2 regions of the Micromonospora sp. NPDC050417 genome follow, and region 2 is predicted to be linked to the other one. Evidence: riboswitches for the same ligand, from Rfam matches in the RefSeq annotation. Region 2 holds a riboswitch; the other holds the start of a gene.
What was found. A riboswitch is a leader RNA that binds a small molecule or an ion and turns the genes downstream of it on or off. The one in region 2 is predicted to bind cobalamin.
Positions count from the first base shown of each region.

Region 1: another riboswitch for cobalamin. It lies ahead of ACIBF5_RS22025 (VWA domain-containing protein); the one in region 2 lies ahead of ACIBF5_RS28645 (ABC transporter substrate-binding protein).

Region 1 is NZ_JBITIH010000017.1:66,899-74,013, forward strand. Features, by position in the region: gene ACIBF5_RS22010 (sugar kinase) at 1-120, shown strand, start outside; gene ACIBF5_RS22015 (SMP-30/gluconolactonase/LRE family protein) at 203-1,093, shown strand; gene ACIBF5_RS22020 (hypothetical protein) at 1,155-1,700, opposite strand; cobalamin riboswitch at 1,875-2,000, shown strand; gene ACIBF5_RS22025 (VWA domain-containing protein) at 2,085-4,076, shown strand; gene cobO (cob(I)yrinic acid a,c-diamide adenosyltransferase) at 4,078-4,680, shown strand; gene ACIBF5_RS22035 (cobyrinate a,c-diamide synthase) at 4,674-6,023, shown strand; gene ACIBF5_RS22040 (cobalamin biosynthesis protein) at 6,014-6,430, shown strand; gene ACIBF5_RS22045 (pyridoxamine 5'-phosphate oxidase family protein) at 6,541-6,993, shown strand; gene cbiE (precorrin-6y C5,15-methyltransferase (decarboxylating) subunit CbiE) at 6,986-7,115, shown strand, end outside.
Region 2 is NZ_JBITIH010000028.1:63,561-70,675, forward strand. Features, by position in the region: gene ACIBF5_RS28630 (B12-binding domain-containing radical SAM protein) at 1-1,680, shown strand, start outside; gene ACIBF5_RS28635 (GNAT family N-acetyltransferase) at 2,006-2,782, shown strand; gene ACIBF5_RS28640 (class I SAM-dependent methyltransferase) at 2,913-3,671, opposite strand; cobalamin riboswitch at 4,041-4,219, shown strand; gene ACIBF5_RS28645 (ABC transporter substrate-binding protein) at 4,308-5,270, shown strand; gene ACIBF5_RS28650 (FecCD family ABC transporter permease) at 5,303-6,352, shown strand; gene ACIBF5_RS28655 (ABC transporter ATP-binding protein) at 6,345-7,112, shown strand; gene ACIBF5_RS28660 ((2Fe-2S) ferredoxin domain-containing protein) at 7,109-7,115, shown strand, end outside.

The DNA of each region.
Region 1 (7,115 bases), on a different contig from region 2:
CTCGACCGGGCGGTCACCACCGGTGCGTTCGCGGTCGCCACCCGAGGCGACTGGGAGGGGCTACCCACCCGCGCCGAGCTGTCGCTGCTCGACCACGCCCCGGGCAGCGCCGTACGCTGACCCGCTTCGACCCGTACCGACGTGCCGGGCCGGCCCGGCCGTGCTGACAGTTGTGCCACTGCCACCACCCCAGGAGGAGACGATGCGGCTCACCGCGCCGACCGCGTGGAGCGACGACCGGTTCGAACTGGGCGAGGGTGCCCGCTGGGTGGAGGACCGGCTGGTCCTGGTCGACCTGCTCGCCGGTCGGCTCTACGAGACCACCGGTGACGCCCCGGCACCGCTGCGCGAGTCACGCCGGCTGGGCGCGCCGCTCGGTGCGGTGGCACCGGTCGCCGGACGACCGGGTGACTGGATCGCCGCGACCGGCACCGGCCTCGCCGAGCTGACCGGCGCCGACGGCGTCCGTCAACTCGTCGACCTGGAGAGCGGCAACCCGTCGCCGGCCCGGATGAACGACGGTGTCGCCGATCCGCACGGCCGGTTCTGGGCCGGCAGCATGGCGTACGACACCACCCCGGGCGCCGGCACCCTCTACCGGTACGACAGCACCGGCACGACTCCCGTGGTCACCGGGCTGACGATCACCAACGGGCCGGCGTTCGACGCCGCCGGCACCACGATGTACCTGGCCGACACCGCCCGGGGCGAGGTCGACCGGTTCACCGTCGACCCGGCCACCGGGGCGCTCTCCGGTCGTACCCCGTTCCTGCGGCTGGCCGGGGCCGAGGGTGCACCCGACGGCATGACCGTCGACGCCGCCGGTCACCTCTGGGTGGCCCTCTGGGGCGGGTACGCGGTCCGCCGCTACCGCCCGGACGGCACCCTCGACCGCGAGCTGCCCCTGCCGGCGGCCCAGCCCACCAGCGTCTGCCTCGGCGGTCCCGGGCTGCGTCGGCTCTTCGTCACCACCGCCCACCTCGGCCTCGACCCGCGTGGCCCGCTTGACGGCGCCCTGCTCGCCGTGGACGTCGAGGTCCCCGGAGCCCCGGCCCAGTCGGTTGATCGGGACATCGAGGACATCCGATTCTGATCCCGTACCGAGCGCCTGGCTGTGGCGGTGGTTCCGGCTCTCCACCAACCGGCTGGTTCGCTCAGTCCTTCGGCGAGTGCGCGGTGAGCCAGTCCATGACCTCCGGGTCGAACCGGATACGCCGCAGGACACGTCCGCTACGGCGAAACCCCAGTCCAGTCTTGAACCGGACTCCGCTCTGGTGTCGGACGGTGACCAGTGCACTGCTGTCGATGCTCGACATGAACGGCAAGCGCGGCGACAGCCAACCGTTGCCGTACACCAGCGCGACACAGCGGTTGCCGGGCAGTTGTCCCTCCACATCCCGGTCGAACGCGCCGGCCCGGTGAATGTCATCGCGGTACCGATAGCCGTCCAGCGATCCACGGGGCGCCCGCCGTACCAGCACCTCGTCGTCGCCGCTGCCCGCGCCGGTAGGCAGGATCAGCCACAGCTCCTGAACGCCTCCGGTGCGGCTCCAGCGTCGGGAAATCTCCCGGACCGCCACCCGCACCAGCGCGACGGTGTCCCGCTGAACGTCGGCCGGAAGGTCGTCACGCCGTGTGTAGCTCCGGGTGACACCCGGTGCACGGGGTGCGGGATCAGCACCCGGTCCGATCATGCTCACCGTGCCAGCGTGACTCACCGACGTCGAACCTGGCAAACAGCTTGCCGCCTACCACAGGGCGTCGCGAGCCCGACGGGGATACTGGCTGAAGCCAGTCGTTCCTGCGGGTCGCGGTGCTCACGTTGACGGCGGGCCGGTCGGTGGGACAGCATGGCGCAACGAGAGCGGTGCGCGGAGGAACCCGGTGTGAGTCCGGGGCGGTCCCGCCACTGTGACCGGGGAGTGACCTCTCACGTACGGGCCACGGCCGAAAGGGCCGGAAGGTCGAGGGGAAGCGTCGATCCGGGAGTCAGGAGACTCCGACCGCTCGCACCACCCAGCCAACGCGGGCGTGGACACCCGTGGAAGGGACATGAGCATGGCTTCTGCGCGCCTGAGTGGGCGATGACCCCGCCGTACCCGTTCTCCGCCGTCGTCGGCCTGGCCGAACTGCGACTGGCCCTGCTCCTCAACGCGGTCTCCCCGGCAATCGGCGGGGTGCTGGTCAGGGGCGAGAAGGGCACCGCGAAGTCGACCATCGTCCGGGCCCTCGCCGCGCTGCTGCCCGACGTCGACGTGGTCCCCGGCTGCCGGTTCGCCTGCGACCCGGCCAACCCCGACGGCGACTGCCCGGACGGCCCGCACGAGCCGGGGGCGGCGGCCACACGACGCCGCGCCACCCTGGTCGAGTTGCCGGTCGGCGCCACGGAGGACCGGGTCGTCGGCACCCTGGACCTGCAACGCGCCCTCGCCGACGGCGTCAAGGCGTACGAGCCGGGACTGCTCGCCGCCGCCCACCGTGGCGTGCTCTACGTCGACGAGGTCAACCTGCTCCCGGACCACCTGGTCGACCTGCTGCTCGACGCCGCCGCGATGGGCCGGGCACACGTCGAACGGGACGGGGTCTCGGTCAAGCACGCCGCCCGCTTCCTGCTCGTCGGCACGATGAACCCGGAGGAGGGCGAACCCCGCCCCCAGTTGGTGGACCGGTTCGGGCTGGTGGTCGCGGTGGCCGCACCCCGCGAAGCGCCCGCCCGCGCCGAGGTGGTGCGCCGCCGGCTCGCGTACGAGACCGACCCGGTGGGCTTCGCGGCGCGCTGGGTGCAGGAGGACGCGGTACTCGCCCGGAGGATCGCCGGCGCCCGGTTGCGGCTGCCCTCGGTGCGGCTGCCCGACACCGAACTGGACCGGATCGCGACGATCTGCCTGGAGTACGGGGTCGACGGGCTCCGCGCCGACATCGTGGTCGCCCGGACCGCCGTGGCGCTGGCCGCCTGGCACGACCGGGACGTGGTGACCGCTGACGACGTCGCCGCAGCCGCCCGGCTGGCGCTGCCACACCGTCGTCGCCGGGATCCGCTCGACCCGCCCGGCACCGACCAGGACAAGCTTGAGGAACTGCTCCGCGAACACGGCGACGACGACCCGGAGCCGGAACCACCGACCGGACCGGACGACGGCCCCGACGACAGCCCGCCGAACGGCCCCGACGCCGGCCCGCCGCCGGGCGGAGGCGACCACGGGCCGGACGGTCCGAGCCGGCACGACACCCCGGACGGGCCACCCGCGCCGGAGCCGGCGAGCCCGGACCAGCAGCCCGCACCGGAGCGACAGCCGGAGCAGTCGAACGCCGGCAGCCCACCACCGGTCGCCGCGACGCAGCCGTACCGGACCCGGCCCCTGGTGGTACGCGGCCGCGGCACCGGCGCGCACACCGGCCGCCGCTCCCCGTCGTACGCCCGACGGGGCCGGGTGGTCGGCGCCCGGCTGCCGGCCGGCCGGGTGACCAGCCTGCACCTGCCCGCCACCCTGCTCGCCACGGCCCGCCGCGGCGCCCGCGTGGTCACCCCCGGGGACCTACGCGAGGCGGTGCACGTCGGACGCGAGGCGAACCTGGTGCTCTTCGTCGTCGACGCCTCCGGTTCGATGGCGGCCCGGCGTCGGATGCGGGTGGTGAAGACCGCCGTCCTCTCCCTGCTGCGTGACGCCTACCAGCGGCGCGACAAGATCGGCATGATCACGTTCCGGGGGACCGGGGCGAGTACGGTGCTGGAGCCGACGGCGAGCCACGAGGTCGGTGTGCTGCGCCTGGCCGAACTGCGCACCGGCGGCCGGACTCCGCTCGCCGCCGGGCTGCGCCAGGCCGCGCGGACCCTCGACAGCGAACGGCGCCGTGACCCGCGCCGTCGCCCCCTGCTGGTCGTCGTCACCGACGGCCGGGCGACCAGCGGGCCGGACCCGCTGACCGTCCTGCCCGCCCTCGGGGACGTCGCCTCGGTGGTCGTCGACTGCGAGTCCGGGCCGATCCGGCTCGGACTGGCCCGGCGGCTCGCCACCGCCCTGGCCGCCGACTGCGTCCCGCTGGACGCGCTGCACACTCTCGGAAAGGCGGCCTGACATGCCCCAGGGCAAGCCGGAACAGGTACCCGACGACGGTCTGACCACACGCGCCCGGCGCCGCCAGCCGGTCCTGGCCGTCCACACCGGTCAGGGCAAGGGCAAGTCGACCGCCGCGTTCGGGATGGCGCTGCGGGCGTGGAGCGCGGGCTGGCCGATCGCCGTCTTCCAGTTCGTGAAGAGTCCGAAGTGGAAGGTCGGCGAGGAGACCGCCCTGCGTACCCTCGGCGAGAGCGGCCAGGGCGGCAACGTGGTCTGGCACAAGATGGGCGAGGGCTGGTCCTGGATCCAACGCCCCGGCACCGAGCGTGACCACGCGGTCGAGGCAGCCGAGGGCTGGGCCCAGATCAAGCGGGATCTCGCCGCCGAGGCGTACCGCTTCTACGTGCTGGACGAGTTCACCTACCCGATCAAGTGGGGCTGGATCGACATCGCGGACGTGGTCACCACGCTGCGCGACCGGCCCGGCAACCAGCACGTGGTGATCACCGGCCGGGACGCCCATCCGGACCTGGTCGACCTCGCCGACCTGGTCACCGAGATGACCAAGGTCAAGCACCCGATGGACGCCGGCCGTAAGGGCCAGCAGGGCATCGAGTGGTGAACGTACCCCGACTGGTCATCGCGGCACCGGCCTCCGGCCACGGCAAGACCACCGTCGCGACCGGCCTGCTCGCCGCGTTCGCCGCGCGTGGCGTACGGGTGGCCGGCTTCAAGGTCGGCCCGGACTACATCGACCCCGGTTACCACACCCTGGCGGCAGGTCGGCCGGGGCGGAATCTCGACCCGGTGATGGTCGGTGAGGAACTCGTCGGGCCGCTCTTCGCGCACGGCGCCACCGGGGCCGACCTCGCCGTGGTCGAAGGCGTGATGGGCCTCTACGACGGTCGCGTCGGCGCGGGTGACTTCGGCTCCACCGCCCACGTCGCGGCCCTGCTCGACGCGCCGGTGCTGTTGGTCGTCGACGCCTCCGCGCAGGCACGCTCGGTCGCCGCCCTGGTGCACGGCTTCCGGTCGTTCGGCTCGGCCGCGACCGGGGCGGTCCGGATCGCCGGCGTCCTGCTCAACCGGGTCGGCTCCGACCGGCACGAGCAGTTGCTCCGGGACGCCTGCGCCGAGGTCGGCACGCCGGTGCTGGGCGTACTACGCCGGCACGCGGTGATCGCCGCCCCCTCCCGCCACCTGGGCCTGGTGCCGGCGGTGGAGCGGCGGGCCGAGGCGCTCGAATCGGTGGCCGCGTTGGCGAGCCTGATCAGCGAGAGTGTGGACCTGGATGGCGTCCTGGCGGTCGCCCGCAGCGCGCCGCCGCTCTCCGCGAGCGCCTGGGAGCCCCCGACGGCCGAGGTCGCCGGGGCCCGCCCGGTGGTCGCGATCGCCGGTGGACCGGCGTTCAGCTTCGGATACGCCGAAACCACCGAACTCCTGCGCGCCGCCGGCGCCGAGGTGGCCGTGGTCGACCCGCTGCACGACGAACAGTTGCCGGCCGGCACCGCAGCCCTGGTGGTGGGCGGCGGGTTCCCCGAGGTCTACGCCGAACAGCTCACCGCCAACGCGCCGCTACGCGCCGAGGTGGCCCGGCTCGCCGCGACCGGGGCGCCGATCGCCGCCGAGTGTGCCGGCCTGCTCTGGCTCAGCCGGAGCCTGGACGGTGCGCCGATGTGCGGGGTGCTCGACGCGGAGGCGGTGATGACCGACCGGCTCACCCTGGGCTACCGGGACGCGGTCGCGCTGAACGACAGCGTGCTCGCCCCGACCGGCACCCGGGTCACCGGGCACGAGTTCCACCGCACCACCGTCACCCCCCGAGCCGGTACGGCACCGGCCTGGGCCTGGCGGGACGCCGCTCCCGAGGGCTTCGTCTCCGGCGGCGTGCACGCCTCGTACCTGCACCTGCACTGGGCCGGAACACCGTCCCTGGCCCGGAACCTGGTGGCCGCGTGTCGCTGATCGTCGGCGTCGGTGCCCGGCCGGGCGTGGACACCGACGAACTCGACGCCCTGGTCGGTGCGGCGCTCACCGCGATCGGGCTGGCGCCGGAGCGGGTGGTCGCGCTGGCCACGGTCGACCGCCGGGTGGTCGAACCGGGCGTGGTCGAGGTCGCCGCCCGACGGGGTTGGCCACTGGCCGGCTATCCGGCGCTGGAACTGGCCCGGGAGGCGGTGCCGCACCCGTCGGCGCTGGTACGCGCGGCAACCGGTACGCCGAGCGTGGCCGAGGCCGCCGCGCTGCGCGCCGTACGGGACCGGGGCGCCGAGCCGGTCCTGCTGCTGGCGAAGCGGGCCAGCGGTGCCGCCACGGTGGCGGTGGCCGGACCGGTCGGTGACGTGGACGCGTACCGTCACCACGGCGGTTAGCGGCACCCGCGCCACCAGCGCGGACGAGCACCGGCGCTGGCAACGCGAACCAGCACCCCGCGCGTAGCGCGGACGAGCACCACGGGGACCAGCACAGCAAGGAGACACGCATGACCGGGAGCGGCGGCGGCAAGGTGGACCACCGGATCGATCCGGCAGACGGGGAACTCGCCCAGTTCTGGCGGGAGCGGCACCTCTGCACCCTCACCACCCTCCGCGCCGACGGTACGCCGCACGTGGTGCCGGTCGGCGCCACCTTCGACGCCGACGCCGGCCTGGCCCGGGTCATCTCCTCACGTACCTCCCGCAAGGTGCTCAACCTCGGCGCCGAGGGTGGCCCGGTGGCGGTCTGCCAGGTCGACGGTCGCCGCTGGTCGACGATCGAGGGGTACGCGGTGGTCCGGGACGACCCCGCGACGGTGGCCGACGCGGAACGCCGTTACGCGCAGCGTTACCGCCAGCCGCGTCCGAACCCGGAGCGAGTGGTCATCGAGATCCGGGTGACCCGCATCCTCGGCAATGTCCGAGCACCCGGCAATGTCCGAGCACCCGGCAATGTCTGAGCACCCAGTGTCCGAGCACGCCGATCGACCGGTGTCGCCCGAGGCCGTGGTCACCGTCGTCGGGATCGGCGCCGACGGCTGGGCCGGGCTGAGCGAACCGGCCCGCGCCGCCGTGCGCTCGG
Region 2 (7,115 bases):
CTCACCGACGAGGCGATGCTCGCCCGGCTGAGCAACCCGTTCACCCCGTACTACAGCGAGGAGCTGATCCCCCGGTTGGTGGCCGGTGGCCACGATGTGGTCGGCATCAACGTCACGTTCGTTTCGCAACTGCCGTTCGCGCTGTGGATGGCGCGGCTGATCCGCCGGGCGCTCCCGCACGCGTTCCTGGTGGCGGGGGGCACCGAGGTCGCCGACGTCTGGAAGTACGCCACGGACCAGGACATGGTGTTCCAGATCTTCGACGTGTTCGACGCACTCGTGGTCGGCGAGGGCGAAACCGCGTACGTCGAGATCCTCGACGCCCTCGACGCGGGCCGGATGCCCAGCGGCCATCCCAACGTTCGACTCCACCCGAGGCACGGAATCGGCAGGGCCCTGCCGATGTTCAAGTACGAGCAGCTCGCCGCCCTGCCGACGCCGGACTACTCGACGCTGCCGTGGGAGAAATACCTGAGCCCGGAGCCGTTCGTCTACTACTCCCCGACCCGGGGCTGCTACTGGAACAAGTGCACGTTCTGCGACTACGGCCTCAACGGGGACAGTCCGACCAGCCCGTGGCGCCAGGACCCGGTCGACAAAATGGTCTCCGATGTCGGAGCGATCTCCAAGTTTGCCAAGTTCATCTATTTTTCGGTGGACGTACTGGCACCGGCGACGATCCTGAAATTCGCCGAGCGCGTGGTCGAGTCCGGTCTGGACTTTCGGTGGGGGGCCGAGATTCGCCTGGAGAAGTACTGGTCGGTCGAGCGGTGCCGCACCCTGAAGCGCAGTGGGTGCGTCTCGGTCTCGGTCGGCTTCGAATCCGCCAACCAACGCATTCTCAACCTGATCAACAAGGGCACCACGCCAGCACAGGTGTCACAGACGATCGATGCCATGACGCAGGCCGGTATCGGCGTACAGATGATGGGGTTCACCGGTTTTCCGTCGGAGACGGCGGCCGAGGCCATGGAGTCGATCAACTTTCTCCGCGAGCACCGAGACAGGTGGACGTTCGGCGGGCTGGGCACCTTCATGCTCACCGCCGGGGCGATCGTGGCGAAGGATCCCGAGCGGTTCGGGCTGCGCAACCTCATGCCGTATCCCGATCACGACATCGCCCGGGCCCTGAGCTTCGAGCAGGTCGGCGGCACACTGGACGACGAGGAGCTGACCGCACTCGAGGAGGCGAAGGCGGCTCTGACAAACAACGACCTCGGACGACCCTGGGTGGGTGGGACCGACTGCGCGCACACGTACCTCTACCAGGACCGGTACGGCATGGACATCATGAGGGTGGTGGGCCCCGTGCAGCCGGACCGCGAGGCGCGCTACGTCCTCAACGGCACGGTGATCCGCCGCCCCGAATCCGACGTGATGGAGGAGTACCGCTACCACTACTGGTACAGCCGCACCAACTCCGACCGACCCGGCCGGTTCGCCTTCCGGCGGGTCGACGGCCGGCTATATCTCATTCCGGACGTCCTGGTGCCCCTGCTCCAGTTGTTCACCGTGCCGCGCGGGCTCTCGGCTGCGGAGCTCGCCCTCCCCGCCATGCCGCCGTCGGTCGTCCAGCAGGCATGGGACTTTCTTGTCGGTCGCCGGCTGGTGCGTCCCGAGCCGCCACGGGCGGCCGTCCTCGTCGGTCACGGTCTCTCCGACGAGGAAGAGACGGGATAGGAGCAGTCCGGTCCACGGAATCAGATGACTTTCGGGTTGATTCGCGTCGTACTGACCAGCCTGTCGGACCTGGTGGTACAGGCAGCCCAGGTCGATCAACCAGTTCAGCCGCTCTGCCAGCTTTCACAGCATGCATAACACCAGGGGACGCGGGTACGCGGACGCTGGCGCCGACGTGCTGCGCCGACGTGGAGGCAGGACGGTGGTGGTGGCATGCGGGGTGCCTCAAGGGAAAGCCCCAGGGCCGGGGAGATGTACCAGCAAGACGAGGTGGGTGACCTGCGGCGGGTCGAATCTCCGCCCTGACATCGAGGTTGTCGAGGTTATGCGCTTCCTCCGCAGGATCAAGAGCAGTCCCGACGTCAGCACCACGGCATCACTGCCGATCTCCGAATCTGCGGCAACCGATCCAGCTCGCGGCCAGCTCGTCCTGCGGCCGATGACGGACGAAGACCTTCCAGCCACGTCCCGTGCCCACGTTGGTCTCCTACCGTTCGGGGTCTTCCCGTCGCTCGGTGCCCGCTTTGTCCGTCGCTGGCAACGCACGTTCCTCGACTCGGGGCACGGCGTCGGCTACGTCGTCATTGACCCGGCGGCTGCCCCGGACGAGGTTGTCGGATTCCTGTTGGGCACCAGCGACCAGGTCGCGCACGCGACCGCGCTGACGGCGGACCGGCGCACGATGGCGTCCCTCGCGGGCGCGGGATGCGTCGCGCTGTTTGCCCGGCCTCGCGTTGCGGCCCGCCTGCTGCGATCGCGGTTCCGCCCGTGGGCACGCCGCTTGCTCCACCGCCAGGCAGAGCAAGCAGAACCCGAGTCGTTCGCCTCTCCGCAGGTCGCCGTCGTCACCGCGCTGGCGGTGCACCCGGGCTGGCGCAAGAGCGGAATCGGTGAGCGGCTGGTAGCCCATTTCATCGACCACGTCCGGACCGTCGGCGCGACGTGGGCCGAGTTGCAGACGTCGGTGGGGCCGTTAGGAGCAGCCGGTTTCTACGAACGGCTGGGGTGGAGAGCCGGATCCCAACGACTGACTCCCGACGGGGACATTCTGCGCACCTATTACTGGAACCTGCACGGGCAGGCAGAGGGTCGCATTGGCTAGCGTGGTGACGTGGGCCGCGACCACCCGTTGCCGCGAGACGCCACACCGTGACGCGCCGTGTGCCCGATCATGCCCACCCGACGAGTCAGAGCCCGCGTCCTCGACCTGCAGGAAGCTGGCTCTGACCTGGCTAGCGTCGTTCGAGGGTGAGCAGCGGCTCGGAGAGCGCGGGCGATGGGGCGTCGGGATCGCCGGACACGGCCTCCTCGATGCTGCGCAGGCCGGCCTCCACCTCATCGGCGCTGAGCTGGGCGAAGAACGAGAGGGTACGCAAACGCAGCCGTTCGAGCATGTCGGCGCGAGTGCCGTCGGACAAATGGGTAACCAGGCCGAATTCGGCGACACGCCAACCGGCCTCCGTGAACATCGCGATGACCTCGTGCAGCGGCTGGAACAGGGCGGTGTCCACCTCAAGGCCGCGAGGGAAGTGGTCCAGCCACCACGGCTCGGGATGGTGGTCGCTGAAATTCGCGCGCAGTAGCAGCCTCCCGGCCGGCTTGACCACCCTGGCCAGTTCCCTGACCGCTCGGGGCTTGTCCTGGACATGGTGCCAGGACAGGAACATGAGCGCGTAGTCGGCGCTACCCGAGGGAACTGGCATGTCCTCGGCGGAGCCTGCCACGTACCGCACGCCCGGATGCTGCTCCTGCTCCTGCGCCTGCTCGCGCATGCGGACCGACGGCTCGACCCCGGTCACCGGCCCGAACGCTCGCGCCAGCGCGGGGGTGAACCTGCCGGTCCCCGACCCGACGTCCAGCCCCACCAGCGGGCGCCGGTCGGGTAGCGCGGCGGCAAAGGCGCTTGTCCATGCCTCCAGTTGGTGCTCGGTGAGCGCACGGCCGCGGGAGTAGTTCTGGTACAGCTCCGTGTCGTAATCGACCCGCCTCATCGCCGCTCCCTCGTTCGGTCGAGCCCACTGTCCGATGTATCGTTGCGATACATCGGGACGATACGCGGAGGCGCGCTGGAAAGCCATGGCGGCAGCGGAGCCACCGGACCTGTGAGAGCGACGCTCTCCCTGACCACCCGGATCACGTGCTCGGTGGCAAGGCTGCGCGGGACGGCGCCGCGCTTGGGCGCGTGCCCTGGCGCACAACTGCTGACGGACGGGTTGGTCCCGGGTCGCGGAGGTGTCGGGGAATGACGCGAACCGAGGGCTGGTCGACGGACACGTCGATAAGTTGATCTACCCGACCCCGGCGACAACAGAGGCTTGAGCATGGTGTGGTGCGTCATATTGCGTGCGGCGACCGGGGCGCTAGAGTAGCGCCGCCGTGGTGCTCGGGAAACCGGTGTGAGACCGGTGCGGCCCTCGCCACTGTTATCGGGAAGTCTCTGGCCCTCGTCGTACGAGGTCACTGGGCATCAGCCTGGGAAGGCCGGTCGGAGACGCGTTTCCCGACAGCCAGGAGACCGGCCACGGCACGTAACGACCCGTCCACGAGGTGCTGGAAGGCGGTCCCTGATGCGCATGCGCGCAATGCGGCCCCGTATGTCCTGGCGCGTTGTCGCGCCGCTGTCCATCATGATGATCTTCGCTGTGTCGGTCGCCGGCTGCGCCTCGGACCAGGGCGCACCGTCCGGGACACCGTCGGCCACGACGGTCACGCTCACCAACTGTGGTGTGCCGGTGCAGTTCGCCCAGCCGCCATCGCGGGTGGTGACGATGAACCAGGCGGCCACTGAGATCATGCTCGCGCTGGGTCTGCAGGACCGGATGATCGGCACCGCGTACCTCGACGACGCGATCCTGCCCGAGTACGCCGCCGCGTACCAGAAGATCCCCGTGCTGGCGAAGGAGTACCCGTCGAAGGAGAAGCTGATCGAGGCTGCTCCGGACTTCGTCTACGCCTCGTTCGCGAGCGCGTTCAGTGACGAGGGGATCGGCGAGCGGGACACCTACACCAGCCTGAACGTCGGTACGTACCTCTCGCCCGCCGGCTGCCCGAAGGAAACTCGCCCGTCGCCGCTCACCATCGACGACGTGTACGGGGAGATCCGGGACATCGCCGCGATCTTCGGGGTACCAGAGCGGGGCACCTCCCTCATCGACGCGCAGAGGACGCGGATCGCCGCCGCCGCGTCGAGTGTCAAGGACGCGAAGGACATCTCGGTGCTCTGGTGGGACAGCGGGACCGACGCGCCGAGCGTGGGCTCCTGCTGCGGTGGGCCACAAATGCTCATGTCAGCGGTGGGGGTCGGCAACGCGTTCACCGACCTGCCCGGTAGCTGGGGCGACACCAGCTGGGAAAAGGTTGTCGAACGCGACCCGGACGTCATCGTCCTGGTGGACGCGGAGTGGGACCGGGCCGCCGCCAAACAGAGCTTCCTCACCGGCAACGCCACTCTGCGGGACCTGCCGGCCGTGACCGGCAAACGGTTCGTCGTGATCCCGTTCTCCGAGACGACCGCCGGGGTCCGGAACGTGCTCGGCATCGAGCACCTGGCGCAGGGGCTCGCCGCGCTGCCAACCCGGACACCACGCTGACCGCCGGAAGCACGCACCGTACCGACCGACGCGTGGTGCCGCCAGCAACGGCGGCGCCACGCCCGGGCGTTACGGTGCTGGTCATCACGCTGACCGGGATACTCGTCCTGTCGATCGGGGCTGCGGTGACCGTGGGACCCGCCGACCTCTCGCTCGGCACCGTGTGGACCGTCATCGGTGACCACGTGGGCGTGCTGCGCTCCGACGTGCCGCTCCTGCGGGACCACATCGTCTGGCAGATTCGCCTACCCCGGGTCCTCCTCGCCGCCGCCGTCGGAGCAGGACTCGCCGCCGTCGGAGCCGTCATGCAGACCGTCACCCGCAACGCGCTGGCCGACCCGTACCTGCTCGGTATCTCCTCCGGCGCCTCCCTCGGCGCGGTCCTGATCATCGTGGCTGGCGTCGGCTCGACGGTCTGGTCGCTGACCAGCGGCGCGTTCGTCGGAGCACTCGCGGCGTTCGCCCTCGTCATCGCGAGCGCGAGCAGCCGGGGAGCCCGACTCGCACCCACCCGCATGATCCTCACCGGGGTGGCGGTCAGTCAGCTCTGCGCCGCCGTCACCTCATTCGTCATCATCTGGGTGGCCGACCCGCACGCCACCCAGCAGATCACGTTCTGGCTGTCCGGATCACTGGGCCGGGCCAACTGGGCCGACCTCGGCTCCGCGGCAACCGTCCTGGGGGTCGTGCTGGCCATACTGCTGGGACATGCCCGCACGTTGAACGCGTTCGCCTTCGGCGACGACGCGGCGGCCACGCTCGGAGTCAACGTCGCCCGTATCCGGTGGCTGCTCCTCGGCGCCGCGGCCCTGCTCACCGCGACCCTGGTCGCGGTGAGCGGCGCGATCGGATTTGTCGGACTGATCCTGCCGCACGCCACCCGCCTGCTCACCGGCCCCGACCACCGCCGACACCTACCGGTTGTGGTCCTGACCGGAGCGATCTTCGTAATCTGGGTCGACACCGCAGCCCGCACCCTGTTCGAACCTCGGGAACTTCCGGTCGGCGTCCTGACCGCCATGCTCGGCGTGCCCGCGTTCGTACTGCTCCTGCGGCGCAGGGTGGGCACGCCTGATGCTTAAGGTCACCGACATCAGCTACGCCGTGCAGACGGCCAGGATCATCGAAGAGGTCTCCTTCTCGGTACCGGCCGGCACCCTGGTCGGGCTGCTCGGGCCGAACGGCTCGGGAAAGACGACGCTGCTGCGGATCATCGCCGGCCTCAGCACGCCGGACCGGGGACGTCGTCTCCTCGCCGGGGAGGACCTCACGACACTGCCCCGCCGGGTGATCGCCCGACGCATGGCCCTGCTCGCCCAGCACGCCGAGACCGATCTCGAACTCACCGTCCGCGACGTGGTGCTCCTCGGCCGTACCCCGCACCGCCGCTCCCGATGGTCCGACAGCGCCGCCGACCACGCGGCCGTCACCGACGCTCTCACCCGGGTCGACCTCGCCGACTTCGCCCACCGCACCTGGCGCACCCTGTCCGGCGGCGAACGCCAACGGGTCCAACTGGCCCGGGCCCTCGCCCAGGAGCCCCACCTGCTCCTGCTCGACGAGCCCACCAACCACCTGGACATCAACCACCAGCTACAGCTCCTGCACCTGGTCAGACAATTCGGCATCACCACCGTGGCGGCGCTGCACGATCTGAACCTGGCGGCAATGTTCTGCGACACTCTCGTCGTCCTCCGCCACGGTGCCGTGGCGGCCACGGGGCCCACCACCGACGTCCTGACCCCGGCCCTGCTGCACGACGTGTTCGGCGTCCGAGCCGAGGTAGCCGCCCACCCCGCCACCGGACGCCCGAGCATCACCTACCACCCACCGACGTCATGACCA